DNA from 4 places in the Pseudomonas sp. Z003-0.4C(8344-21) genome. Region 1 is predicted to be linked to each of the others. Evidence: predicted binding sites of a transcription regulator. Region 1 holds the regulator's gene; each other region holds the start of a gene.

Region 1 (7,134 bases):
CGATCGACATGATCGGCCTGGAAGTCGGCTACCGCCTGATTCCGCTGGTGGACCGCAATCAGGGTGGGCAGTTGCTGGCGCGGATCAAGGGCGTGCGCAAGAAGCTCTCGCAGGATCTGGGCTTCCTGATGCCGACCGTGCACATCCGTGACAACCTCGATCTGGCGCCGAGTGCTTATCGCCTGACGCTGATGGGCGTGATCCTGGCGGAGGCCGAGATCTACCCGGATCGCGAGCTGGCGATCAACCCGGGCCAGGTCTACGGCTCGCTCAACGGTATCAACGCCAAAGATCCGGCTTTTGGTCTGGAGGCGGTGTGGATCGAAATCAGCCAGCGCGCCCAGGCGCAATCGCTTGGCTACACCGTGGTCGACGCCAGCACCGTGGTTGCGACGCACTTGAACCAGATTCTGTACAAGCACTCCAGTGAGCTGATCGGCCACGAAGAAGTCCAGCAACTCATGCAATTGCTGGCCAAGAGCTCGCCGAAACTGGCTGAAGAGTTGGTGCCGGGTGTGGTTTCGCTGTCGCAGTTGCTCAAAGTGCTGCAGGCGTTGCTTGCCGAACACGTGCCGGTGCGCGATATCCGCAGCATCGCCGAAGCCATCGCCAACAACGCCGCCAAGAGTCAAGATACCGCCGCGCTGGTGGCTGCCGTGCGGGTCGGCGTATCCCGTGCAATCGTCCAAAGCATTGTAGGCACTGAGTCCGAGCTGCCTGTGATCACATTGGAACCAAGGTTGGAACAGATATTGCTCAATAGTCTGCAGAAGGCAGGACAAGGCTCGGAAGAGGGCGTTCTGCTGGAGCCAAGCATGGCCGAGAAGCTGCAACGTTCGTTGATCGAAGCGGCGCAGCGTCAGGAAATGCAAGGTCAGCCGGTGATCCTGTTGGTTGCCGGCCCGATCCGCGCGATGCTCTCGCGCTTCGGCCGCCTCGCCGTCCCCGGACTGCATGTGCTGGCCTACCAGGAAATACCGGACAACAAGCAAGTGACCATCGTTGCGACAGTAGGGCCCAACGGCTGAGGTAGTGGTTTATGCAAGTTAAGCGTTTTTTCGCCGCCGATATGCGTCAGGCCATGAAGCTGGTTCGCGATGAGCTGGGCGCTGATGCCGCCATCATCGGTAACCGCCGCATTGCCGGCGGCGTCGAGTTGACGGCAGCACTGGATTACAAATTGTCGGCGCTGGCGCCACGGGTTCCGAACATGGAACTCGAGGACGAGCTGCGCAAGACCCAGTCGCGCATCGTCACCGCACAGGCCGAATTGAGCCTGCGTGGCGAAGCCGACGGCAACACCAATCAGCAGTTGTTCGCCGGGCTGCCGTTGACGGCCGGCCTGCCGCTGACCGCTGCCGAACCGTTGACCGAGCCGACCTACGCTGCACCGGCGCGTCCGGCCGCAGCGCCTGCGCAGGCTTCGGCGGGCGTCGATCCGCGTGCGCTGGATTCGATGCGTTTTGAGTTGAACAGCCTGCGCGAACTGATGGAAGTGCAGCTCGGCACGCTGGCGTGGAATCAGCTGCAGGGCAGCCGCCCGGCGCAAGCCAATCTGTATCGCCGTCTGCAGCGCATCGGCCTGTCCGGCCCGCTGTCGCGTGATCTGCTGTCGATGATCACCGATATCGAAGAGCCGCGTCAGGCCTGGCGCATGTTGCTCGCGCATCTGGCGCGGATGATTGCCGTACCGGAAGTCGAGCCGCTGGAAGAGGGCGGTGTGATTGCGATGGTCGGCCCGGCGGGCATGGGCAAGACCACCACGCTGGCCAAGCTGGCGGCGCGTTATGTGCTCAAGTACGGCGCGCAGAATGTGGCGCTGGTGAGCATGGACAGCTTCCGCATCGGTGCGCAGGAACAACTCAAGACCCTGGGGCGCATTCTCAATGTGCCGGTGACCCACGTCGATCCGGGCCAGTCGCTGGTGCAGGCGCTCGATCCGCTGCTGCGCAAGCGCGTGGTGCTGATCGATACCGCCGGCCTGCAGGCCAGCGATCCGGCGCTGCGCATGCAGCTGGAAAGTCTGGCCGGGCGGGGCATTCGCTCAAAAAATTATCTGGTCCTGGCAACCACCAGCCAGAAACAGGTTCTAACCGCCGCTTATCATAGTTACAAGCGTTGCGGGCTGGCCGGCTGCATTCTGACTAAACTGGATGAAACAGCCAGTCTTGGTGAAGTGTTGAGCCTGGCGATCAGTCATGAATTGCCGGTCGCGTACCTGACCGATGGCCCACGGATTCCGGATGATCTGCATCTGCCGCGCCGTCATCAACTGGTCAGCCGCGCCGTCAGCGTGCAAATGCAGGAAGAACCCAGCGAAGAAGCCATGGCTGACATGTTCGCTGATATCTATCACAGCCCGACCAAGCAGGTTGGCTGAGGTAATCATGAACAGTTTTTGTACCTACATCGATGGTCTGCCACGCATTGTTCCGATCCGGAACGCGCAGCCAGTAATGTGGCCTCCGTCTATGCAAGACAAGGTAAAGAAATAACATGGGCAGCATGCATCCCGTACAGGTGATCGCGGTGACCGGCGGCAAAGGTGGCGTCGGCAAGACTAACGTGTCAGTGAACTTGTCGCTGGCGCTGGCAGAGCTTGGCCGTCGGGTCATGCTGCTGGACGCCGACCTCGGTCTGGCGAACGTCGACGTTCTGCTGGGGCTGACCCCCAAACGCACGCTGGCCGACGTGATCGAAGGCCGCTGTGAACTGCGCGACGTGCTGTTGCAGGGCCCGGGCGGGATTCGCATCGTGCCGGCGGCGTCCGGCACGCAGAGCATGGTCCACCTGAGCCCGGCGCAGCACGCCGGCCTGATTCAGGCGTTCAGCGACATCGGCGACAATCTCGACGTGCTGGTGATCGACACCGCTGCGGGCATTGGTGACTCGGTGGTCAGTTTCGTCCGCGCCGCGCAGGAAGTGTTGCTGGTGGTGTGTGACGAGCCGACCTCGATCACCGACGCCTACGCACTGATCAAATTGCTCAACCGCGATTACGGCATGAACCGCTTCCGCGTCCTCGCCAACATGGCGCAGAGCCCGCAGGAAGGGCGCAACCTGTTCGCCAAGTTGACCAAGGTCACGGACCGTTTCCTTGACGTCGCCCTACAATACGTAGGCGCCGTCCCGTATGACGAAAGCGTGCGCAAGGCCGTGCAGAAACAACGCGCCGTCTACGAAGCCTTTCCACGCTCCAAGTGCGCCCTGGCCTTCAAGGCCATCGCGCAGAAGGTCGACACGTGGCCGTTGCCGGCCAACCCGCGCGGCCACCTGGAGTTTTTCGTCGAGCGTCTCGTGCAGCAAACCGCAGGGCCTGTGATATGACCGCCAGTGGCATGAATCTTTACAAGAAGTCGGCGCGTGACGCGCAGTACGAGTTGATCGAGCGTTACGCGCCACTGGTCAAGCGCATTGCCTATCACTTGCTGGCACGTTTGCCGGCCAGTGTGCAGGTCGAAGACCTGATCCAGGCCGGTATGATCGGCCTGCTCGAAGTGTCGACCAAATACGACGCCAGCAAGGGCGCCAGTTTCGAAACGTACGCGGGCATTCGAATCCGCGGCGCGATGCTCGATGAAGTGCGCAAAGGGGATTGGGCGCCACGCTCGGTCCACCGCAATACCCGGATGGTCAGCGACGCAATTCGCTCGATTGAAGCTAAAACCGGCCGTGACGCTAAAGATCACGAGGTTGCGGCCGAACTCCAATTGAGTCTCGACGATTATTACGGGATTCTGAATGACACTTTGGGCAGCCGCCTGTTCAGTTTCGACGACCTCTTGCAGGACGGCGAACACGAAGGGCTGCACGAGGATGGCGCCAGTGCTCATATGGAGCCGTCACGCGATCTGGAAGATGAACGCTTCCAGACGGCGCTGGCGGACGCGATTGCCAATTTGCCGGAGCGTGAGCGACTGGTGTTGGCGCTGTACTATGACGAAGAGCTGAACCTCAAGGAGATCGGTGAAGTCCTTGGCGTCAGTGAATCGCGGGTCAGCCAGTTACACAGCCAGTGCGCGGCCCGTTTGCGGGGGCGTTTGGGGGAGTGGCGAGCGCGCTGAAGGCAGTGTGGGGACACTGCGAAACGAGGCTGGTGCGGTGATGAGCGGCGCCGGTCTCGATCCGTTGTGCTCCAGACAAACTTTAAGTGCTGCGCCGATTGATTGAAGTGGCGCGTCCAGGTGCTGGGCGCGTTTAAGACTGCTTGGAGGTCGAATTGAACAAAGACATGAAAATCCTCATCGTTGATGACTTCTCAACGATGCGGCGGATCATCAAGAACCTGCTGCGCGATCTTGGGTTCACCAACACCGTCGAGGCCGACGATGGCACCACTGCCATTCCGGTGCTCAACAGCGGCAGCATCGACTTTCTGGTAACGGACTGGAACATGCCGGGCATGACCGGTATCGACCTGCTGCGCCACGTGCGCGCCGATGAAAAACTCAAGCACCTGCCAGTGTTGATGGTGACCGCTGAAGCCAAGCGTGAGCAGATCATCGAAGCCGCTCAGGCCGGTGTGAACGGCTACGTGGTCAAACCTTTCACGGCTCAGGCGTTGAAAGACAAAATCGAGAAGATTTTCGAACGCATCGGCTGAGAACGCGCGGGGGAGCTATGGAGCATAACGAATCTTCACAGGGCGATTTTGAATCGACCCTGAAAAAACACGCGGTCGAACTGGTCGAGAGCCTTGAAAAAGGCAGGTTCGGCGACGCGGTGCAACTGATCCATGAGCTCAATCAGACCCGTGACCGTGGCCTGTATCAGGAAGTGGGCAAGCTCACGCGTGAACTGCACAGTGCGATCGTCAATTTCCAGATCGATCCGCACATGCCGCAGGCCGAGGAAGTGTCGCAAATCACCGACGCCACCGAACGCCTGGGCTATGTGGTCAAGCTGACGGAAGCCGCGGCCAACCGCACCATGGATCTGGTGGAAAGCGCCACGCCAGTGGTCAACAGTCTGGCCGATGAAGCCCAGACGTTGAGCGCCGATTGGGGTCGCTTCATGCGTCGCGAGGTCGGGGCTGAAGAGTTCCGCGAGCTGGCGCGCCGGGTCGACGGTTTTCTGTCACGCAGCAGCACGGACAACCGTGCGGTGTCGAGCAATCTCAACGACATCCTGCTGGCCCAGGATTACCAGGACCTCACCGGTCAGGTGATCAAGCGCGTGACCCAACTGGTCACCGAAGTCGAAAGCAATCTGCTCAAACTCGTCCTCATGGCCAGTCAGGTCGACCGCTTTGCGGGCATCGAACATGACCGTGCCGCGATGCTTGCCGAAAAAGATCCACAAAAACATCTCTCGCAGGGTGAAGGTCCGCAGATTCATGCCGATAAACGAGAAGACGTTGTGTCCGGTCAGGACGATGTGGACGATTTGTTATCCAGCCTTGGATTCTAGATTTTCGGAATTTCGGGTTTTTTGGGTTTTTAGACCTGTAGGAGCACCCCATTAATGAGCTTCGGCGCCGATGAAGAGATCCTTCAGGATTTCCTGGTTGAGGCCGGCGAGATTCTTGAGCAACTGTCCGAACAACTGGTCGAGCTGGAAAGCCGCCCGGATGACGCAGACCTGCTCAACGCAATTTTTCGCGGTTTCCACACTGTAAAAGGGGGCGCCGGCTTCCTTCAGCTCAATGAGCTGGTGGAGTGCTGTCACATCGCCGAAAACGTGTTCGACATCCTCCGTAAGGGTGAGCGTCGCGTTGATGCAGAACTGATGGACGTCGTGCTCGAAGCACTGGACGCGGTGAACAGCATGTTCAGCGAAGTCCGCGAGCGTGCACCGATCACCGCCGCCACGCCAGAACTGCTGGCCGCGCTGGCGCGTCTGGCCGAGCCGCAAAGCGCCGACGAAGCCCCAGCTTCGCCAGTGGCTGAGATGATCGAGGAACTGGTCGTCGAAGGCGACGCATCCGGCGACATCACCGATAACGAATTCGAGCAGTTGCTGGACTCGCTGAACGCCGTCAAGGCCGAAGCCGAAGCCCCGGCCGCTGCGGCCCCTGCGCCGGCCGCCGATGTGCCGGCCAGCGATGAAATCACCGACGCCGAGTTCGAGTCGTTGCTCGATCAGTTGCACGGCAAAGGTCAGTTTGCGGCTGACGCAGTCGCACCGACCGCCGCGGCTCCTGCCGCACCGGCCAAAGGCGACAGCTCCGACATCACCGACGACGAATTCGAAGCTCTGCTTGATCAGCTGCACGGCAAGGGCAACTTCGCCGTCGATGCGCTGGAATCGGCGATCGCTTCGGCCCCGGCTGCACCTGCTGCACCGGCCGCCGCCGCAGCCGGCAGCGACCTGATCAGCGACCACGAATTCGAATCGCTGCTCGACGAATTGCACGGCAAAGGCAAGTTTGACGCCAGCGCCGCGACGGCTGGCTCCGCATCAAGCGTTGCCACGCCGGCCGCCAAGGCTCCGGCTGCTGCCGTTGCTGCGCCAAAAGCTGCGCCGAAGCCTGAACCCAAAGCCGAAGCGCCAAAACCGGCCGCTGCTGCACCGGCTCCGGCCCGTGCGCCTGCCTCGCCACCGCCTGAAAAACCGGCCAGCGAAGCCGAGACCACCGTGCGCGTCGACACTGCGCGTCTCGACGAAATCATGAACATGGTCGGCGAGCTGGTGCTGGTGCGTAACCGTCTGGTGCGCCTGGGCCTCAACAGCGGCGACGAAGCCATGTCCAAGGCCGTGTCGAACCTCGACGTGGTCACCGCTGACCTGCAGACCGCCGTGATGAAAACGCGGATGCAGCCGATCAAGAAGGTCTTCGGGCGCTTCCCGCGTCTGGTCCGCGACCTCGCGCGTCAGCTCAAGAAAGAGATCAACCTGGAACTGGTGGGTGAAGAAACCGACCTCGACAAAAACCTTGTCGAGGCCCTGGCCGACCCGCTGGTCCACTTGGTGCGCAACGCTGTCGACCACGGCATCGAGTCGCCGGAAGAACGCGAAGCCTCGGGCAAGGCCCGTGGCGGTCGTGTGGTGCTGGCGGCCGAGCAGGAAGGCGACCATATCCTGCTGTCGATTTCCGATGACGGCAAAGGCATGGACCCGAACGTGCTGCGTGCGATCGCGGTAAAACGCGGCGTGATGGACAAGGACGCGGCCGATCGCCTGAGCGATACCGAG
Region 2 (7,134 bases), 3.1 Mb from region 1:
GTCTGGAGATTTTCCGCCGTCTGCACGAAGACAATCCGGAGCCGAAAACCGAACTGGCGTATTCATCGCCATTCGAGCTGTTGATCGCGGTAATTCTATCGGCGCAGTCGACGGATGTGGGCGTCAACAAGGCCACGGCCAAGCTGTTTCCCGTAGCGAATACACCGGCCGCGATCCATGCCTTGGGCGTTGAAGGGTTGTCCGGATACATCAAGACCATCGGCCTCTACAACAGCAAGGCGAAAAACGTCATCGAAACCTGTCGTCTGCTGGTCGAACGCCACGGCGGCGAAGTGCCGCAAACCCGTGAAGAACTCGAAGCCCTGCCCGGCGTGGGCCGCAAAACCGCCAACGTGGTGCTCAATACCGCTTTTCGGCAACTGACCATGGCCGTCGACACGCATATCTTTCGGGTCAGCAACCGCACCGGCATCGCACCGGGCAAAAACGTGGTTGAAGTGGAAAAGAAACTGATGAAATTTGTACCAAAGGAATTCCTGCTCGATTCCCACCACTGGCTGATTCTGCACGGGCGTTATGTGTGTCTGGCGCGCAAGCCACGCTGCGGCAGTTGTCGGATAGAAGACCTGTGCGAGTACAAAGCGAAAACTTCGGACGATTGAGCGCTTATTGCCATTATTGATACGTCGATTGAAAAAATCTTTTTTACCCGCCATCCGAATGTCGATATAAGGAGCGCCAAAGGCAATCTTGGCCGGGAGTTAACCTTATGAGTACCGACAAAGAGCAATTGGACGTAGAAGACGATTTTGTCGCCGTTGAGCCCGACGAGGTAGAGCCCGTCGTCGAAGTTGCAAAGACCAACCTGAGCAAGCGCCGCACCATCGATAACCTGCTTGAGGAGCGCCGACTGCAAAGGCAATTGGCTGATTACGATTTTGATCTTTGATACCTGAAAGCCTCCCGAACCGGAGGCTTTTCACTTTCTGCAACTCGCTGAAATCCGCCCCTGCCCATGACCCGTCAGCTTTCGGGATATTCAGACCAGGCCGTTTCGCTGCGCCAGCTCGATCAGGTCTACCAGCGAACGCGCATTGAGTTTCAATAACAAGCGCGTTTTGTAGGTACTTACGGTCTTGTTGCTCAAGAACATGCCGTCGGCAATTTCCTTGTTGGTCTTGCCTCGCGCCAACTGCTGCAACACCATCATTTCCCGACCGGACAGACGATCTACCATGTCCGCTTCGCTGGCATTGCCCAGACTGGTGCGCACGGTATGCAAGGCCTGATTGGGAAAATAGCTGTAGCCAGACAACACGGCCTTGATTGCACTGAGCAATTCGGTGAGGTCCTGCTGTTTGCACACATAGCCAGCGGCCCCCGATTGCATGCAACGCATTGAAAAGTGCCCGGGCGCCTGCGAAGTCAACACCAATACTTTTATGGGCATAGCGGTCGAGCTCAGGCGCGCGATAACTTCCAGACCGTCAAGTTTCGGAATACCAATATCCAGAATGACAATATCCGGCATTTGTTCTCGAGCAAGTTGTAACGCATCCACACCGTTGTCCGTCTCTGCGATGACTTCGTAGCCATGACGCTCCATCAGCATACGCACCGCAAGACGAATGACAGGATGATCATCCACGATCAGCACTTTATTCATGGGCAAGTCCAGTTTCGCTGTTCGAATTTTTAGAGCACGCACAATATCCCACTCACTTGCTCCATGGCATGCCAGGGTTGACATGCACTTGCATCGAGAGACATGCCCTACAGCGATCGCGGATTATTCCTACAAAAAAACGATAACTTCCTAATCACCCATCACTTTTACTGTTTGGCCTACGAAGAAGTTTCACCTTTAATTTTGTTTCAGGGTACGTCGTACAGAACTGACAGCAGGACTCATCGCGATCTGTTTCTGCGCTCAAACGACGATTCAAGCCGCAGAATCCGCCCCCTGAAACATATGCTTTAACGATTGGACATATGCAGAACCCAGTGTTTCTCCGGCATACAAAACCCTCAAGAATATAAACACTTGAAACAAGATATTTGTACCCAACACAATATTTTTTCTATAAACATGAGCTCTTGGAACCCAACTAAAAATTCAACCAACACATAAAGAGTACACACATGATAAAACTCAAAAACAAGATCGCAAACCCAATGACGGTAATCGCCATATTTGCAGCCATCTCGGAAACATCCGCGGCGGTTTCCCTGCCATTTCTGGACAACGAAGACAGGGAGATATACGTGTGGTTCCTGATAAGCTTTCCTTTTTATTTACTGTTTCTTTTCTTTATCACTTTGAACTTCAATTACCGCTCCCTCTATTCACCTTCAGACTTTGATAAAGACAAGAGTTTTCTTAAAGTGATAGATAACAATGAACGCGACAACAAGCGCAGCGCATCATCCACGGAGCCCTGCGTTCAAGGTACATTCGGGCTATCCAGTTGTATCGTCTCAAGCGAGTCTGGCAGTGTAGAGCGCAAAGATTCGTGCAAAGTCCACAATGCGGCCGACCCGCCGACGGACAGCAATGCAAAATCCAGTCAGATCGTTCAGCACAACATACAACTGCCGGCGTTTGTCAGTCATTTGCATCTGATCGATGCACGGAATGTCGATGCAGCGAAGGAACTGGCGACGATTCTGAATAACATCCGCAACCTCGATCGCAAGACATCACGAGTGATCGTATTTCTTTCCAGTCACGTATCGGATGTCTTGCTTACCCAACATGCGCTGCTGCAAGCCAGGCAGATCAAGAAAGGCTCCGGCAAAACGCTCTGTATCGTCTACAACCTCTGCTCACACGCGGTGACGCGTCTGGGAAGAGTTTGAAAACGAACCACTGCCACGCACCGGTGCCTGGAAAAATGCTCAGTCGGAGCCATCACCCATTGATGCAAAAAGGGCGACCCTGTCTCGAAGACAAGGCCGCCCTTTTTGTTGTGCGTCCGCCTGTGATGCCTAGAACAGCTTGCGGCCCTTGTTGGCAGCAATGCGCATGCGCAGTGCGTTGAGCTTGATGAAGCCCGCCGCGTCGGCCTGGTTGTAAGCGCCACCGTCTTCTTCAAAGGTCGCGATGTTGGAATCGAACAGCGAATCGTCGGACTTGCGGCCAGTGACGATCACGTTGCCTTTGTACAACTTCAGGCGCACAACGCCGTTCACGTTGACCTGCGAAGCGTCGATCATCTGTTGCAGCATCAGACGCTCAGGGCTCCACCAGTAGCCGGTGTAGATCAGGCTGGCGTATTTCGGCATCAGCTCGTCTTTCAAGTGAGCAACTTCGCGGTCCAGCGTGATCGATTCGATGGCGCGGTGCGCGCGCAGCATGATGGTGCCGCCCGGGGTTTCGTAGCAGCCACGGGACTTCATGCCGACATAGCGGTTTTCGACGATGTCGAGACGGCCGATACCGTGAGCACCACCGATCTTGTTCAGCGTCGCCAGCACGGTGGCCGGAGTCATTTCAACGCCGTCCAGCGCAACGATGTCGCCGTTACGGTAGGTCAGTTCCAGGTATTGCGCTTTGTCAGGAGCGTTCTCCGGGGAGACCGTCCATTTCCACATGTCTTCTTCGTGCTCGGTCCAGGTATCTTCCAGCACACCGCCTTCGTAGGAAATGTGCAGCAGGTTGGCGTCCATCGAGTACGGGGATTTTTTCTTGCCGTGACGCTCGATCGGGATCGCGTGCTTCTCGGCGTAGTCCATCAGCTTCTCGCGCGACAGCAAGTCCCACTCGCGCCAAGGGGCGATCACTTTTACGCCTGGCTTGAGCGCGTAGGCACCCAGTTCGAAACGTACCTGGTCGTTGCCCTTGCCGGTCGCGCCGTGGGAAATGGCGTCGGCACCGGTTTCGTTGGCAATTTCAATCAGACGCTTGGCGATCAGCGGACGTGCGATGGAAGTACCCAGCAGGTACTCGCCTTCGTAAACGGTGTTGGCGCGGAACATCGGGAAGACGAAATCGCGCACGAACTCTTCGCGCAGGTCGTCGATGTAGATTTCTTTGACGCCCATGGCCTGGGCCTTGGCGCGGGCCGGCTCGACCTCTTCGCCTTGACCGAGATCGGCGGTGAAGGTCACCACTTCACAGTTGTAAGTATCCTGCAGCCACTTGAGGATCACCGAAGTGTCCAGGCCGCCGGAATACGCCAGAACGACCTTGTTTACGTCCGCCATGCCATCACTCCACGGGGTTCTACGGAAAGCCGGGGAGTCTACCGCTCCAACGCGATAATTTACAGAGGCGCGACAGCTTAAGACGACAAAGCGACAGAATCTGTCGAGAGCGCGACGATGACCGGCGAGTCAGGAAGTCGTTGCAGCCGTGGCTGGCGTACTCGCTTGCGGCGCCGGCGCCGGGGCTGTCGTCGGTGCGACGCGCGCCAGTTTCACGTTGACGCGACGGTTCTTCGCACGGTTGGCTTTGTTGGTGTTCGGCACGATCGGATACTGCTCGCCGTGAAAACGCACAGTGATCTGCGACTCCTGAATGCCATTGGCCTTGAAGAAGTCGACCACCGCCAGCGCTCGGCGGCGCGACAGCTCACGATTGGTCAGGCGATTGCCGCTGTTGTCCGAGTGGCCGTCGAGTTCGATGTGGTTCACCGTCGGATCAGCCTTCATGTATTCGAGCATCACTTGCAGTTTGGCTTTGGCAGCCGGGTCGAGATCAACACCCTCGCCGGGAAAGCCGATCTGTGATTGCTTGATCTGGTCGAAATTCTGCGGCAGCAGCTTCGCCACACAGGTCTGATAATCGTTGAATGCCTTGCTGAACTTGACCGGCAGCAGGCGCACTTCCGACACCCGACCATCACCCGATGCGCGGCGCACGACCGGGCTGCGACCATCCAGCAGCCCGCTGATCAGCCCGCCAGCCTGCGACTGCGAACTGTTGAACAGGACATTGCCGCTGCCCAGCCGAACGCTGCCCAGATTGATGTCGCCACGCCCCGGCTGCCAGGGTGCAGCGGCCGCCAGCAAGGTCGCCGAACCGCCGCCGAGCATGGCGTTGTAGGCGTTGAGGCGGAAGATCGCCTGCTCGCCGGCCTTGCGCACAAACTCGCCCGAACCGAAATCGGTGATCGGTTGGGTCAGACGGCACTCGAACTTGTCGCCGGCGACCGTCCACTCAATGTTCTCCAGACGGGTCTGGTAGGTGAGCGCCATCGCAGGGAGGCTGGCAAACACACTGAGCAAGGCTAGATAACGCTGGCGCACGGGAGGCTCCATTGGCTTGTGAAACACAAACACCGATTCACACAATGTTTACGGCATACCTTCGGGATATCGGACGCTTGCTGCAAAACTTGATAGCGAGTGCCTGCAAGAGTCTTTTCCGGTAGCATTCGCCTCAGTTTGACCCGCCTGGAAGCCCCCCATGTCCGACCGCCTGACCCTGCTGCGTCCCGACGACTGGCATATTCATCTTCGCGATGGTGCCGTGTTGACCAATACCGTTGCCGATGTGGCTCGCACCTTCGGGCGCGCGATCATCATGCCGAACCTGGTGCCACCGGTGCGCAACGCCGCTGAAGCCGACGGCTATCGCCAGCGGATCCTCGCTGCCCGCCCGGCCGGCAGTCGCTTTGAGCCGCTGATGGTGCTGTACCTCACCGACCGCACCCAACCGGAAGAAATTCGTCAGGCCAAGGCCAGCGGTTTTGTGTACGCCGCCAAGCTGTACCCGGCCGGTGCGACCACCAACTCCGATTCCGGCGTGACCAGCATCGACAAGATTTTCCCGGCGCTGGAAGCCATGGCCGACTTCGGCATGCCGCTGCTGATCCACGGTGAAGTCACCCGTGGCGACGTCGATGTGTTCGACCGCGAGAAGATTTTCATCGATGAGCACATGCGCCGGGTCGTTGAGCGGTTCCCGACGCTGAAAGTGGTGTTCGAACACATCACCACCGGCGACGCCGTGCAGTTCGTCAACGAGGCCTCGGCCAACGTCGGCGCGACCATCACTGCGCATCACCTGCTGTACAACCGCAACCACATGCTGGTGGGCGGGATTCGCCCCCACTTTTATTGCCTGCCGATCCTCAAGCGCAATACGCATCAGGAAGCCTTGCTCGATGCCGCCACCAGCGGCAGCGCGAAGTTTTTCCTCGGCACCGACTCGGCACCGCACGCCCAGCACGCCAAGGAAGCCGCCTGCGGCTGCGCCGGCTGCTACACCGCGTACGCCGCCATCGAGATGTACGCCGAAGCGTTCGAACAACGTAACGCGCTGGACAAGCTTGAAGCCTTCGCCAGCCTCAACGGCCCGCGCTTCTATGGCCTGCCGACGAACACCGATCGCATCACCCTGGTTCGTCAAGAATGGACCGCCCCGACCAGCCTGCCTTTCGGCGAGCTGACCGTTATCCCGCTGCGCGCCGGTGAAAAACTGCGCTGGCGCCTGCTGGAGGAACACGCGTGAGTGAAGAGCATTTCGACGACGAACTGGACGGTCAAAATGGCGGCGGCGGTTCCCGTCATCCGATGGCAGCACGATTTCGCGGCTACCTGCCGGTAGTCGTCGACGTAGAAACCGGTGGCTTCAACGCGGCCACCGATGCCTTGCTGGAGATTGCCGCGACCACCATCGCCATGGATGAAAAGGGGTTTGTGTACCCGGATCACACCTACTTCTTCCGCGTCGAGCCGTTCGAAGGCGCGAACGTCGAAGCAGCGGCGCTGGAGTTCACCGGGATCAAACTCGATCACCCGCTGCGCATGGCCGTCAGCGAAGAAACCGCGCTGACCGACATCTTCCGCGGCATCCGCAAGGCGCTGAAGGCCAACGGCTGCAAGCGGGCAATTCTGGTCGGGCATAACAGCAGCTTCGATCTGGGCTTCCTCAACGCCGCGGTTGCGCGCCTGGACATGAAGCGCAACCCGTTTCACCCGTTCTCCAGCTTCGACACCGCGACGCTGGCCGGTCTTGCCTACGGTCAAACCGTGCTGGCCAAAGCCTGTCAGGCCGCCGGCATCGATTTTGATGGCCGCGAGGCGCACTCGGCACGTTACGACACCGAGAAAACCGCTGAGCTGTTCTGCGGCATCGTCAACCGCTGGAAGCAGATGGGCGGCTGGGAAGATTTCGACGATTGATCCTCATCGAATAAAACCCGAGCACAAAAAAACCGGCCACTT
Region 3 (7,134 bases), 1.1 Mb from region 1:
GTCTATCGCACGCTGGGTTATCCAGTGCTGGAGGTTTCCGCGCACCACGGCAACGGCATGGAACAGCTGCAGAAACAGCTCGACGGGCGCATCAGCGTATTCGTCGGCCAGTCCGGCGTCGGCAAGTCATCGCTGGTCAACAGCTTGCTGCCCGAGGTGGAAACCCGGGTCGGGCCGTTGTCCGAGTTGTCCGGCCAGGGCACGCACACCACCACCACCGCGCGGCTGTTCCACTTCCCTGGCGGCGGCGAACTGATCGACTCCCCGGGCATCCGCGAATTCGGCCTCGGCCACGTCAGCCGTGCCGATGTTGAAGCCGGCTTCATCGAATTCGACGATTTGCTCGGCACCTGCCGTTTCCGCGACTGCAAGCACGACCGCGAACCGGGCTGTGCGCTGCTCAAGGCGCTGGAAGACGGGCGCATCCAGCAGCAACGGATGAACAGCTACCGCTCGATCATCGCCAGCCTGCCTGAAAACGGCTATTAAACAGGCCTGTCGGCAGCCCCTTGCGCGGGGCTGCCGCGTGTCAGTCTGAGCCTGATCTCAACCGCTTCTTTTAAACGTCAGACTTGGCTGTAGGGCGTTCGCACGCCTGTTTGCAAGACGTTTCTGTTTTGCCGCGCAGACCTTGTGAGCGCGTTCCAGATGCCTACATTCGGTTCCTCTCTCGCTTCTTGCGATCTCCGAGGAACGCCATGCAAACCTATCACCTGTTCATCAGCCATTCGTGGAGCTACGCCCACGCCCACGACAATCTGGTGCGCCTGCTCAATGCGAAACCGGGTTTTACCTACAAGAATTTTTCAGTGCCTACGCACAATCCGATTCTTGATGCCCGCACCGATCAGGAGCTTGAGCAAGCCATCGAAAACAAGATTCGTTCCTGCTCGGCGGTGCTGATCATGGCTGGCATGTATTCGACCTACAGCAAGTGGATCAACAAGGAAATCGAGATCGCCAAACGCATGGGCAAAGTGATCATTGCGATCAAACCGTTCGGCGCCGAGCGCATCTCGACCGTGGTGCGCAACGCCGCACACGCCGAATGCGCCTGGAACACCAACAGCATCGTCAGTGCGATTCGCCTGCATACGGCGGTGTGAGCATGCGCAAGGGACTGTTTATCGGCATCAACGATTACTCGAATATTTCCGGATTGAGCGGCTGTTGCAACGACGCCATGGCCATGGCTTCGGTGCTCAAGACCAACGCCAATGGCGACCCCAATTTCAAGAATGTCGTGCTGACGTCTGCCGAAGATTATCTGAGCCGCGAGAGACTCGAGGATCAGATCCGCGAGCTGTTTTCCGGCGACTGCAATGTCGCCCTGCTGTATTTCGCCGGTCACGGTGGCTTTGATGCCGGCACCGATGAGGGCATGCTGATACCGCAGGACTACCGCAACGCGAAAGACGGCATCCGCATCAGCGACATTCTCAACTGGGCGACCAAAGCCACGCGCATCAAAAACAAGGTCATCATCCTCGACTGCTGTCAGAGCGGTTCGGCCGGCGAAGTGCGCGCCTTGCGCAGCGAAAGCAGCACCATCGGCGAAGGCATGAGCATTTTGACTGCCTGCAAGAAAGAGGAGCCGGCCATGGAAGGCGCGCAGCATGGGGTGTTTACCGGTCTGCTGCTGCAAGCGTTGCACGGAGGCGCGGCGAACATTCTTGGCAAGATCACCCCCGGCAGCCTGTATTCCTTTGTCGACAACGCTCTGGATGCCTGGGAGCAGCGGCCGGTCTTCAAGACCAATGTTTCGCAGTTCATTTCCCTGCGCGAGGTCTCGCCGCTGATTCCCAAGGAAATCCTGCGCAAATTGCCGGACTGGTTCGCCGAAGCCGAGTCGGTGTTCGCACTGGACCCCAGCTACGAACCCACCGAAGCGACGTTCGTGGCCGAGCATGGCGAGATCTTCGCTCAGTTGCAGAAATGCAACCGCCACAGCCTGATCGAGCCGGTCGACGCCGAACACATGTACTACGCCGCCCTCCACTCCACCGGTTGCCGCCTGACGGCCCTCGGTGCGTATTACCGTGAACTCGCCATTAAAGGACATTTCTGATGCCCGTATTCATCAGCTACCGCCACATGGACCGCGCCCACGCGATCGCTATCAATACCCGCCTGACCCAGGCGAAGATCAAGACTTACCTCGACGTGCTCGACCCGGAATCGCAGACCACCGATGACATCACCGGGGTGATCACGCGCAACATCACCGAGTGCACGCATTTGCTGGCAGTGGTTTCAGAGAAGACGGCGCTGTCGTGGTGGGTGCCGTTCGAGATTGGCGAAGCGACCATCAGCAACCGACGGATTTGCTCGTTCAAGACCGGCCCGGCGGAGCTGCCGCTGTATCTGGATAAATGGCCGAAGTTGAGCACCAACAGCGATCTGGATTTTTTCATCGACGCCTATCGCGATGAAGTCATGAGCAAACGCTCGATGGCGCTGGATTCGATCAATGAATCGATCAAGGGCAGCTACAAGCGCAATGCCGAGTTCTTTCATGAACAGCTGAAGAACCGGATTCGGCGCGGGTTCTAGACCATTGTCATGCCTGAAGAGCCCCTCACCCTAGCCCTCTCCCGGAGGGAGAGGGGACTGACCGCGCCGCGCTCAAGGGGTACGCCGACCCGAGATATCACGGTCGAACTCTGGTTCTGAGATACCGGAGATCGGCTCCCTCTCCCTCGGGAGAGGGCTGGGGTGAGGGGCTGCGATCTTCGCGGCACAGTAATCCTCAAGCCGAAACAATCAGGCAAAAAAAACCGACATCACTGTCGGTTTTTTTAACAATCACTGCTTCGGCGCTGGCACCGCCCCACCCGGCTCAGCCGGCTTCGGCGCGGCATCATCAAACAGATTCAGCCGCTCACGCAGTTCATGCGCGGGCACCGGTTGCTGATCCGCCGGCAACGCGTTCGGATCAGCAGGCGCCGCCGGTGCAGCACCGTTCTGACTCTGATCCGCCGGCTTGGCAGCATCGGCACCTTGCGCACCCTCGATGGCCGCCTGGGCCTTCTTGGTCAGCACGACGATATCGATACGGCGGTTGACCGGGTTGAACGGGTTCTCGCGGTCGAACAGCGCCGACGAGGCATAACCGACCACCCGCGCCACTTGCGCATCCGGGTAGCTGCCAGCGACCAAGGCACGCCGGGCGGCGTTGGCGCGGTTGGCCGACAGCTCCCAGTTGCCGTAGTCGCCGCTGCCGATGTAAGGCTTGGCGTCGGTGTGACCGCTGATGCTGATCTTGTTCGGCACCGCTTTGATGGTGTCGGCCATCGCCAGCAGGATGTCTTCGAAGTACGGCTTCAGGCGTGCGGAACCTGAGTCGAACATCGGCCGGTTCTCGGCGTCCATGATCTGGATGCGCAAGCCGTTCGGCGTGATTTCGAAGAGAATCTGGTCCTTGAATTTCTGCAGCTGCGGGTTCTCGTCAACCTTGTTCTGCAATTCTTGCAACAACAGCTCCAGACGCTCTTTCTCGACCTGCTCGGCCATGCCTTCAACCTGCTCGGTGTCGACCGTGACCTTGTCGGGCTGCGGCTGCGACTTCACTTCCGGGTTGAGGGTGTTTTCCGGCGCCAGGGTCGGCGTGCCGCCCAGATCGATGATGTACGGCGTACCGCTTTCGGAGAAGCCGACCGGGTCCTTGAAGTAACCGGCGATGGCGATTTTCTGCTCCGGCGTCGCCGTGGACAGCAGCCACAGCACCAGGAAGAACGCCATCATCGCGGTGGCGAAGTCGGCGAAGGCAATTTTCCACGCCCCGCCGTGGTGCCCGCCGGCAATGCGCTTGACGCGCTTGACTATGATCGGCTGATTATTTTCCATTTCTTAACGACCGCGAACGGCTTGTTCCAGCTCGGCAAAGCTTGGACGGTGGGCCGGATACAGAACCTTGCGACCGAACTCGACCGCCAGCGACGGCGGCATGCCGGAAGCGGAGGCCACCAGCGAGGCCTTGATGGCTTCGTAGACGTTGAGTTCTTCCTTGGCATCGTGAGCCAGCGAGTGCGCCAGCGGGCCGAAGAAACCGTACGCCGCGAGAATACCGAAGAACGTACCGACGAGCGCCGCACCGACGTGCAGACCGATCGACGCCTGGTCGCCCTCGCCCAGCGAGGCCATGGTCACCACGATACCGAGTACCGCCGCGACGATACCGAAACCGGGCATGCCGTCGGCGATGCCGTTGACCGCGTGGGAGGGGTGTTCGAGGTCTTCTTTGAGGCTGTACAGCTCCATGTCGAACAGGCCTTCCAGTTCGTGCGGAGCCATGTTGCCGGAGGACATGATGCGCAGGTAATCGCAGACGAACGCCGTCATGCGCTCATCCTTGAGCACCGCCGGGTACTTGGCGAAGATCGGGCTCGCGGCGGCATCTTCGATGTCGCCTTCGATCGCCATCATGCCTTCGCGGCGGCTCTTGTTGAGGATCTCGTAGATCAGCCCGAGCACTTCAAGATAGAAGGTGTGGGTGAAACGCGAACCGAACATGCTCAGGGATTTCTTGAGCACGTGCATCGTCATATAACCAGGGTTGGCCTGGAGGAATGCGCCGAGGGCCGCACCGCCGATGATCATCACCTCGAAGGGCTGGATCAGGGCGGCAATCTTGCCGTGGGAGAGCACGTATCCGCCGAGCACGCTCGCGAATACGACGATGATGCCGATAATTTTAGCCATAGGTAGAAGGTACTTGTTTAAGTCGGGTTCAAGGTCATATTCGGAAGTTAAAAAATCTCTTCTTCTACTTATCGGCAAAACTGCGCCAGACTATAGCCAGTTCAGGCGAAAAGCCAATTTAGCCCATGCCGGGCGCGTCTACAGTCAGTGAAGATCCCGTCCAGACATGGCTAATGAAACGAACGTCCCACACGCAAAACCGACCACCCTCGACGGCTGGGTCAAGCTGCTCGACAGCGTCCGTCTGCCCGTCCCGCAAGCGGCGCACGACAAAGTCTGCCGGGCGATCCGCGACAATCGCAGCTCGTTGCGTGACATCGCCGATCTTATGCAGGACAGCCCGGCGCTGGCCTTGAGCATCCTGCGTGAGGCCAATCGTCACACCCACGGCACCATGGCCACGCCGGCGGAAAATCTCGAGGTCGCCATCAACCGCCTCGGCCTTGCTCGTACCGAAGAACTGCTCGCACGCCTGCCCGCCGAACCACAGATGCAGATTCCCAAGGCCCTGCGCCAGTTGCAGCTGATCAGTCAGCACGCGACGCAACAGGCCAACGGTTTTTTTGCCAGTCGCCTGGCGCGGCTGTGGCAGGACATCCATTGGGGCAGCCTGCTGTTTCTCTCGCCGCTGTGGCCGCTGGCCTTGACCTTTCCGCAACTGCTTGAGGAATGGGAGCTGCGGGTGATTCATAAACGCGAACCGGCGCACCTCGTCGAAAGGCAATTGTTTGGCGTACGCCTGCTGAAAATTGCCGATGCGCTGGTCGAGGCCTGGCGTCTGCCGATCTGGGTCCAGCAAGGCTATAAACTGCTGCTCAACGAACAGCGTGAACTGGTGCAGGTGCTGCGTATCGCCCGCGACAGCGAACATCCGTTGCGCCAGCAAAACCGCCTCGACGATGACCCGACCCTGCGCCGCTGGCTCAATCAGCCGGCCAATACCGTGCTGCTGGCCAATGGGCTGGCGCTGTCGGCGCATCAGGCCTGGGACAGTCCGCACAGCGAACGCTGGCAGTACCTGACCAGCCTTTACCTGCAGATGTCCATGGACGAGGTGCAACAGCAGTTGCACCAGCAAGCGGCGAACAGCGCGCGGCAGCACGCCATGCCGGATTTGTGGCACCCGGCAGTTGCGCTGCTCTGGCCGTGGGGCACGCGACGCTTGCCCGAAGGCATGCTGCCCGCGGCAGCACCGTCGTCGGACGACCTCGGCCAGTGGCGTCGGCAATGCGCCGAACTGCTCGCCGAACCCAGCCGTTTCACCAACGCCATGAGCCTGACCGTCGCCGCACGCAATGCGCTGGTGGCCAGCGGCATGCGCCGGGTGATGATTCTGATGGCCGACCGCACGCACTCGACGCTGCGCGTGCAGCAAACTGCCGGCCTGCCGAAGGAGGCCGGCGCGCTGAGTTTCGTCGTCAGTCAAAGCAAAGTGCTGCAACGCCTGCTGACGCAACAGGCGCAGGTGCGGATCACCCCGGAAAACAATGCGCAGTTTTCCGCGCTGTTGCCAGCGAGCCTGCGCACGCTGTTCCGTGGCGAACATCTATTCCTGCGCTCACTGGTCAACAATGGCCGAGTGATCATGATCGTCGTCGCCGACCAGGGCGGCGGGCCATTCGCCGACATCACCGTGCAAGCCTTCGCCAAGACTGCGCAGTGCATCGAAAAAGCCCTGCACAGCTTTAGCAGCCGTGGCCGATGAGGCTGCGCTACAATCCTCCCCTTTGTGCTCTGGAGACCTCGCATGTCTGACTTCTCTGGCTTGCCGCTCGTCATCGAGCCGAGCGACCTGCTCCCGCGGCTCGAGTCCCCGGAACTGATCCTGGTGGACCTGACCAGCCCTGCGCGCTACACCGAGGGTCACCTGCCCGGCGCACGTTTTGTCGACCCGAAACGCACCCAGTTCGGCCAGCCGCCAGCGCCGGGCCTGCTGCCGGCGAAAGCCGACCTGGAAGCATTGTTCGGTGAGCTCGGCCATCGCCCGGATGCGGTGTACGTGGTGTATGACGACGAGGGCGGCGGCTGGGCCGGGCGCTTCATCTGGTTGCTCGATGTCATCGGCCACGACAAATACCACTATATAGACGGCGGCCTGCCGGCATGGCTGGCCGACGGTCTGCCGATGTCGATTCAGGTACCGCCAGCCGTCGGTGGCCCGGTGGCGCTGACCCTGCATGAAGGGCCGACGGCCACTCGCGAATACCTGCAAAGCCGCCTCGGCGCTGCCGATCTGGCGATCTGGGATGCGCGCGGCCCGCTGGAGTATTCCGGTGAAAAAGTCCTCGCGGCCAAGGGCGGACACATTCCCGGTGCGGTCAATTTCGAATGGACTGCCGGCATGGACAAGGCGCGCCAGTTGCGCATCCGCACCGACATGCCGCAGATCCTCGAACAGCTCGGCATCAGCAAAGACAAAGAAATCATTACCCA
Region 4 (7,134 bases), 2.7 Mb from region 1:
TGACTGACGCACCGCTATCGCGAGCAGGCTCACTCCTACATTTGCCCTGCATTTCTGTCTCGTAATGTATCCCCCTAGGCATATCTCACTTTCTCTTACAAACCCCGCGCGCCACGACACAGTCGCGATACACCGCCACCGCTTAATGGCCACACCCGAGCGCACCTGCTCAGGGCTTCGTCCTTAACGTGTGGCTGCGCTGTGCAGCCAGGAGAATGTCAATGTCGCGTACTTCGACCCTCGGTAAAAAATCCATTGGCCTGTTCGGCGCCGCGCTCGCCGGTGGGCTGATGTTGTCCGGTTCAGTGTTTGCTGCCCAGCCCTTGGCACAGGGCTACATGGTCGCCTCCGCGGAAACTTCGGTGAAAGCGCCGGAAGGCAAATGCGGTGAAGGTAAATGCGGCGATGCTTCGATGGCCAAGACCGACAGCGACGGTGACGGCAAGGTGTCCCGTGCGGAGTTCATCAAGGTCGCGCCGAAGTCCGACTTCGACAAGATCGACACCAACCATGACGGTTTCATCGACGAGCAAGAGGCCTACAACAACGTGAAGGCCAACTTCGAAGCCAATGGCAAGAAGATGCCCAAAGGCCTGTTCGAGCATCTGAAGGATCAAGACGGCGCCTGATTCAGCAGGCAATCAAGCCGCGCTTTTTAAAGAAAAGCGCGGCTTTTTCATATCTGGCACTTACAACTGAAAGCGCCGCACCATGCCTTGCAGGGCGTTGGCCAGTTTCGACAATTCGTGGCTGGAGGCGCTGGTCTGGTCGGCACCTGCCGCGGAGCGTACCGACAAATCACGAATGTTGACCAGATTGCGATCCACTTCCCGCGCCACCTGCGCCTGTTCCTCGGCAGCGCTGGCGATGACCAGATTACGCTCGTGAATCTCGTGCACTGACGCGGTGATCGTCTGCAACGCTTCACCGGCGCGCGCCGCCATGCTCAGCGTGGTATTTGCACGCGCCGCACTGGCCTGCATCGACTCCAGCGCCAGACTCGAGCCGTTGCGCATGCCCTGCACCATCTGCTCGATTTCCTGGGTCGATTGCTGGGTGCGATGGGCCAGCGCGCGCACCTCATCGGCGACCACGGCAAAACCGCGCCCGCTTTCGCCCGCCCGCGCCGCTTCAATCGCCGCGTTGAGCGCCAACAGGTTGGTCTGCTCGGCAATCGCGCGAATCACGTCGAGCACCTTGCCGATGTCCTGGGACTGATTGGCCAACGATTGCACCAACTCGCCGGTGTGCTGCACATCAGCGGCCAGGGCACTGATGGCGCTGGCAGTCTCGCTGACCCGCTCCTGCCCCAGTTGCGCCGAATCGCTGGATTGGCGAGTGGCGTCACTGGTCGAAACGGCGTTGCGCGCGACCTCCTCCACTGCCGTGGTCATTTCGTTGACCGCGGTGGCCGCCTGTTCGATTTCATTGTTCTGCTGTTGCAGGCCCTGGGAGCTGTCGAGCGTCACTGCGTTGAGTTCGTCGGCAGCGGAGGCCAGTTGCGTGGCCGAGCCGCTGATGCCCTGCAAGGTCTCGCGCAGGTTCTGCTGCATGGTCGCCAGTGCCTTGAGCAAACGGCTGACTTCGTCATTGCCCTGAGTCTCGATAGGACGGGTCAGATCGCCCTTCGCCACGCTTTCAGCGGCGCTGACTGCACTGCTCAGCGGTAGCACGATGCTGCGTGTCAGCAGCATGGCAAGCGCCACGGTCGCAAGCGCCGCCAGTGCGATGAACACGCTGACGATGGTGCGCGACGTGGCGTAATGGGCGGCTGACTTCTGGCTTTCCAGCGCGACCTGTTTGGCGAACAGATCCGCCAGGTCATTAAGTTGTTTGCCCGAGCCATCGACCACGGTTTTCATGTCGACGAGCAGCAGTTTGGTCAGCTCGTCGCGCTTGCCCTGTTCGGCCAGGGTGAACGATTGGGCAATCCCGGTGCGGTACGCGGCAAAGGTCTGCTTGAACTGGTCATAGAGCTGCTGGCCCTCTGGCGTGGTGACCAGATTGTCGTAGGCGGTGATTTTCTCGCTGAGCTCTTTGTCGCGGGTGTCCATCTGGCCGCGGTAGGTCGGGATGTTCTTCGGATCTTCGTCCAGCGCCATGCGCAAGGAGATGGTACGGATACGCAGCATCAGCTCGCGGATCTCATCGCCGCCGCGAATGCTGGGCAGCCACTGAGTCTCCACGGCGACTTCACTGTCGCGAATGCTCGACATCTGCCCGAGGGCGAATACGCCCAGCAAGGCCACCAATACCGCGATCAGGGCAAAGCCAAAGGCAGCCCGCGGAGCAATATTCAACTGACGAAGCAACATGACGAACGCCCTTATTCTTGTATTGGCCAGATGCGAGGGGCGAAGCCATGGCAGTCCCCTCGTGTTAGCGGGCTATCGGCCGGTTGTATGACGACTTGAAGGGATTTGCCTTTTCAGCAGCCAAAAAAAATCCCCGTATCTTTCGATACGAGGATTTTCAATATGGTCGGGGTAAGGGGATTCGAACTCCTGACATCCTGCTCCCAAAGCAGGCGCGCTACCGGACTGCGCTATACCCCGGTAAAAAAAAGGCGACCTTTCAAAGATCGCCTTCTTCGATCAGCGCTTTTGGCCTCTGATCTTAAGATTCGATCCCAGCGCTAACTGGTTTCAAAAATGGTGGGTCGTGTGGGATTCGAACCTACGACCAATTGGTTAAAAGCCAACTGCTCTACCAACTGAGCTAACGACCCAAAAATGGTCGGGGTAAGGGGATTCGAACTCCTGACATCCTGCTCCCAAAGCAGGCGCGCTACCGGACTGCGCTATACCCCGGTTTGAAATTGGCTCCGTGACCAGGACTCGAACCTGGGACCCAATGATTAACAGTCATTTGCTCTACCGACTGAGCTATCACGGAACTACATATTTCAATTTACAACGGTGAAACCTGAAGCTTCTCGACACCGTTTTCGCATCGCTGCGTTCGTGTGTCTGAGGCGCGCTATTCTACAACCTAGAGCACCTCTGTCAACCCCCTAAATTGCTTTCAAGTTAATGATTTGCAACTTATTTCAGTTTTCAACCCAGTGAGTTGAAACGCTGCCGGTGACTGACTGCGGGGCGCACTTTACAAGCCTTTTCCTTTGAGTTCAACAGCCTAACGAAAAAAAAGGCCCCACAATGTGGGGCCTCGGTTTTTTCCTTGCCGCATGGCATCAGTTGAAAACGATTTCCTCGTTCTCGACGGTGCCGGTTGCGGTGTCGCCTGGCATGAAGTGACCGGAAAGGATCAACTGTGCCAGCGGGTTTTCGATCCAGCGCTGAATCGCACGCTTCAATGGCCGTGCGCCATAGACCGGGTCGTAACCGACGGCAATCAGCTTGTCCATCGCCTCCGGGCTCAATTCCAGCTTCAACTCGCGCTCGGCCAGACGGCTGCGCAGACGGCCCAGCTGGATCTCGGTAATGCCCGCGATCTGATCACGCGCCAGCGGCTCGAAGATCACCACTTCGTCGACGCGGTTGATGAACTCCGGACGGAAGTGCGACGTCAGCGCGTCCATCACTGCTGCACGCTGCGCTTCACGATCACCGACCAGTTCCTGGATCTGCATCGAGCCAAGGTTCGAGGTCATCACGATCACCGTGTTGCGGAAATCCACCGTACGGCCATGGCTGTCGGTCAGGCGCCCATCCTCGAGCACTTGCAGCAGGATGTTGAATACATCCGGGTGCGCCTTCTCGACTTCGTCCATCAGGATCACCGAGTAAGGCTTGCGCCGCACTGCTTCGGTCAGATAACCGCCCTCTTCATAGCCAACGTAGCCCGGTGGCGCGCCGATCAGACGAGCCACGGAATGTTTCTCCATGAACTCGGACATGTCGATACGCACCATCGCCTCTTCAGTGTCGAAGAGGAATTCGGCCAGCGCCTTGCACAGCTCGGTTTTACCGACACCGGTCGGGCCGAGGAACATGAACGAACCGCTCGGACGATTCGGGTCAGACAGCCCGGCGCGCGAACGGCGTACCGCGTTGGCCACGGCCACGACTGCTTCTTCCTGACCGATCACGCGTTTGTGCAACAGGCTTTCCATCTTCATCAGCTTGTCGCGCTCGCCTTCGAGCATTTTCGACACCGGGATGCCGGTCCATTTCGACACGACTTCGGCGATCTCTTCTTCAGTGACCTTGCTGCGCAGCAACTGGTTTTCGCTCTTGCCGTGCTGGTCGACCATTTGCAGGCTGCGCTCCAGATCCGGGATCACACCGTATTGCAACTCGGCCATGCGGTTCAGATCGCCTTTGCGCCGGGCCGCTTCCAGTTCCTGACGCGATTGCTCGATCTTCTGCTGGATCTGTGCAGAACCCTGCACTTCGGCTTTTTCCGAGTTCCAGATTTCTTCCAGATCGGAATACTCACGCTCGTGGCGCTCGATTTCTTCCTGGAGTTTTTCCAGGCGTTTCTTCGCTGCGTCGTCGCTTTCTTTCTTCAGCGCCTGGGATTCGACTTTCAGCTGAATCAGGCGCCGCTCCAGACGATCGAGCACTTCCGGCTTGGAGTCGATTTCCATGCGGATGCGGCTGGCGGCCTCGTCGATGAGGTCGATGGCCTTGTCCGGCAGTTGCCGATCAGTAATGTAGCGATGGCTGAGCTTGGCCGCGGCGATAATCGCGCCATCGGTGATCGCGACTTTATGGTGGACCTCGTAACGCTCTTTGAGGCCGCGCAGAATCGCGATGGTGTCTTCTTCGCTCGGTTCATCCACCAGCACTTTCTGGAAACGCCGCTCGAGCGCCGCGTCCTTCTCTATATATTGGCGGTACTCGTTGAGCGTGGTCGCGCCGACGCAGTGCAGCTCGCCACGGGCCAGCGCAGGCTTGAGCATGTTGCCGGCATCCATCGAGCCTTCGCCTTTACCGGCGCCGACCATGGTGTGCAGTTCGTCGATGAACAGAATGATCTGCCCTTCCTGTTTCGACAGCTCATTGAGCAAGCCTTTGAGGCGTTCTTCGAACTCACCGCGGTACTTGGCACCGGCAATCAGCGCGCCCATGTCCAGCGACAGCAGACGCTTGCCCTTGAGGCCGTCCGGCACTTCGCCGTTGATGATGCGCTGGGCCAGACCTTCGGCGATGGCAGTTTTACCCACGCCTGGCTCACCGATCAGCACCGGGTTGTTCTTGGTGCGACGTTGCAGAACCTGAATGGTACGGCGGATTTCGTCGTCACGGCCGATCACCGGATCGAGCTTGCCGTCTTCGGCACGCTTGGTCAGGTCGACGGTGTATTTATCCAGCGCCTGACGCGACTCCTCGTGATTGGCGTCGTTGACTGCTTCGCCGCCACGCAGGTTGTTGATTGCGTTTTCCAGAGCTTTCTTGCTCACGCCCTGACCGAGCAGCAACTTGCCGAGCTTGCTGTTCTCGTCCATGGCGGCGAGCAGCACCAGTTCGCTGGAGATGAACTGGTCACCCTTCTGCTGTGCAAGGCGGTCGGCCTGATTGAGCAGGCGCGCCAGATCCTGCGACATGTTCACATCGCCGGTCGGGTTCTGGATTTTCGGTAATTGATCGAGCTCTTTGGTCAGCTCTTTACGCAAGCTGTTGACGTCAAAGCCTACCTGCATCAGCAGCGGCTTGATCGAACCGCCCTGCTGTTCAAGCATGGCCTGCATCAAGTGCGCCGGCTCGATGGCCGGATGATCGTGGCCGACTGCCAACGACTGGGCGTCGGACAAGGCCAACTGTAATTTGCTGGTTAAACGGTCTATACGCATGGGTCACCTTCCTTTTGAGCAGGCCGGACCTAAGAAACCATCCTGAATAAAGAAACCTGCCAGATACCGCTATAGATGCGGTCGATTCTGCAAGATTCAAGCGTCAGAGAGTTGATACAGGTCAGGCAAGTCTAGCTGGCGCCCAGCTTCGCAAATACGATCCTCTTTTGACGAGTGGCTGTTTTCGTCAGGCAAGGCGCCGCGACGAGTCATAGCCCGCTATGGCGAGGAGCGGCAACGCCGCATGACGGGAACAGACGCCGTCAAAAAGGAATCGTATTTGTGAGGCTGGGCGCCTCAAGCCAAACGAGGGAGGCGAAGCGACCGGTGCGCGACGCGCGGCGGTAAGAGAAGAAGCGCGGGTCGGTCACGGTGCAGAAACCGCCGCCGTAAACCGCTGTTACACCACGGGCTGCCAGACGCAGGCGCGCCAATTCATAGATGTCAGCCATGAACTTGCCAGGGTTGTGGCTCGGCACGAAGGCTGTCGCCGCTTCCGGCAACTGCTTGACGAAGACTTCGCGCACTTCCGCTCCGACTTCAAAGGCTTGCGGGCCGATGGCCGGGCCGAGCCAGACCAAAACGTCTTCAGCCGAAACATCGAGGCTGTCGAGAGTTGCCTCAAGCACACCCGCCGCCAGACCGCGCCAACCGGCGTGAGCCGCAGCAACGCGAGTGCCGGCACGATCGCAGAACAATGCTGGCAGGCAATCCGCAGTCATCGCCGTGCAGGCAATTCCGGGGGTTGTCGTCCAACTGGCATCGGCGGTCGCGACTACCTCCGGATCAGCTTGTGCCACGGTAATCCCGTGCACCTGCTGCAACCAGGCAGGCTGTATGGAGAAGTGCTCAGTCAGACGCCGACGATTCTCGGCAACGGCCTCAGGACGGTCATCAACATGATCGCCCAGATTGAGGCTGTCGAACGGCGCCTCGCTGACACCACCCTCGCGGGTGGTGACGCAGGCTTTGACGCTGGCCGGCGCAGGCCAGTCCGGCGTCAGCCAGTTCATCCGACGAAGGCCTCGCGATCCTGCTTGAGCAGGGTCAGCAGCCAGACGAAATCTTCCGGCAGCGGTGATTCCCAGCTCATCCGCTCACCGCTCGTCGGGTGATCGAGTTCGAGGAAACGCGCGTGCAGGGCCTGACGGGGGAAGTGCTTGAGCGATTCGACCATGGTCGGGTTCGCTGCAGGCGGAATGCGGAAACGCCCGCCGTACGCCGGGTCGCCGACCAACGGGAAGTTGATGTGCGCCATGTGCACGCGGATCTGGTGCGTACGACCGGTTTCCAGCTTCACTCGCACGTGGGTGTGCGAACGGAAACGCTCCAGCACGCGATAATGGCTGACCGCAGGCTTGCCGCCTTCCATCACC

The links. Region 1 encodes FliA, which starts transcription of late flagellar genes. Its sites were predicted from a motif close to CTAAAGTTTNNNNNNNNNNNGCCGNTAA; they were not measured.
Region 2: a site for FliA is predicted at 5,278-5,305, ahead of BLU24_RS07360 (flagellar protein MotY). Genes of this name have one in related genera too.
Region 3: a site for FliA is predicted at 4,770-4,797, ahead of motA (flagellar motor stator protein MotA). Genes of this name have one in related genera too.
Region 4: a site for FliA is predicted at 2,388-2,415, ahead of BLU24_RS05755 (methyl-accepting chemotaxis protein). Genes of this name have one in related genera too.

What each region holds. Positions count from the first base shown of each region.
Region 1 is NZ_LT629756.1:4,633,406-4,640,539, reverse strand. It holds gene flhA (flagellar biosynthesis protein FlhA) at 1-1,028, shown strand, start outside; gene flhF (flagellar biosynthesis protein FlhF) at 1,040-2,380, shown strand; gene fleN (flagellar synthesis regulator FleN) at 2,497-3,327, shown strand; gene fliA (RNA polymerase sigma factor FliA) at 3,324-4,064, shown strand; gene BLU24_RS20910 (chemotaxis response regulator CheY) at 4,232-4,603, shown strand; gene BLU24_RS20905 (protein phosphatase CheZ) at 4,621-5,409, shown strand; gene BLU24_RS20900 (chemotaxis protein CheA) at 5,464-7,134, shown strand, end outside.
Region 2 is NZ_LT629756.1:1,575,799-1,582,932, reverse strand. It holds gene nth (endonuclease III) at 1-623, shown strand, start outside; gene BLU24_RS07380 (PA3496 family putative envelope integrity protein) at 731-910, shown strand; gene BLU24_RS07375 (response regulator transcription factor) at 1,001-1,627, opposite strand; gene BLU24_RS07370 (hypothetical protein) at 2,104-2,820, shown strand; gene BLU24_RS07365 (argininosuccinate synthase) at 2,950-4,167, opposite strand; gene BLU24_RS07360 (flagellar protein MotY) at 4,297-5,211, opposite strand; gene pyrC (dihydroorotase) at 5,372-6,418, shown strand; gene rnt (ribonuclease T) at 6,415-7,092, shown strand.
Region 3 is NZ_LT629756.1:5,774,735-5,781,868, forward strand. It holds gene rsgA (small ribosomal subunit biogenesis GTPase RsgA) at 1-489, shown strand, start outside; gene BLU24_RS25990 (TIR domain-containing protein) at 699-1,106, shown strand; gene BLU24_RS25995 (caspase family protein) at 1,109-2,068, shown strand; gene BLU24_RS26000 (toll/interleukin-1 receptor domain-containing protein) at 2,068-2,553, shown strand; gene motB (flagellar motor protein MotB) at 2,806-3,846, opposite strand; gene motA (flagellar motor stator protein MotA) at 3,850-4,701, opposite strand; gene BLU24_RS26015 (HDOD domain-containing protein) at 4,868-6,406, shown strand; gene rhdA (thiosulfate sulfurtransferase) at 6,449-7,134, shown strand, end outside.
Region 4 is NZ_LT629756.1:1,224,696-1,231,829, reverse strand. It holds gene BLU24_RS05760 (HvfA family oxazolone/thioamide-modified RiPP metallophore) at 222-629, shown strand; gene BLU24_RS05755 (methyl-accepting chemotaxis protein) at 690-2,315, opposite strand; tRNA gene BLU24_RS05750 (tRNA-Pro) at 2,479-2,555, opposite strand; tRNA gene BLU24_RS05745 (tRNA-Lys) at 2,653-2,728, opposite strand; tRNA gene BLU24_RS05740 (tRNA-Pro) at 2,734-2,810, opposite strand; tRNA gene BLU24_RS05735 (tRNA-Asn) at 2,820-2,895, opposite strand; gene clpB (ATP-dependent chaperone ClpB) at 3,194-5,758, opposite strand; gene pgeF (peptidoglycan editing factor PgeF) at 6,022-6,771, opposite strand; gene rluD (23S rRNA pseudouridine(1911/1915/1917) synthase RluD) at 6,768-7,134, opposite strand, start outside.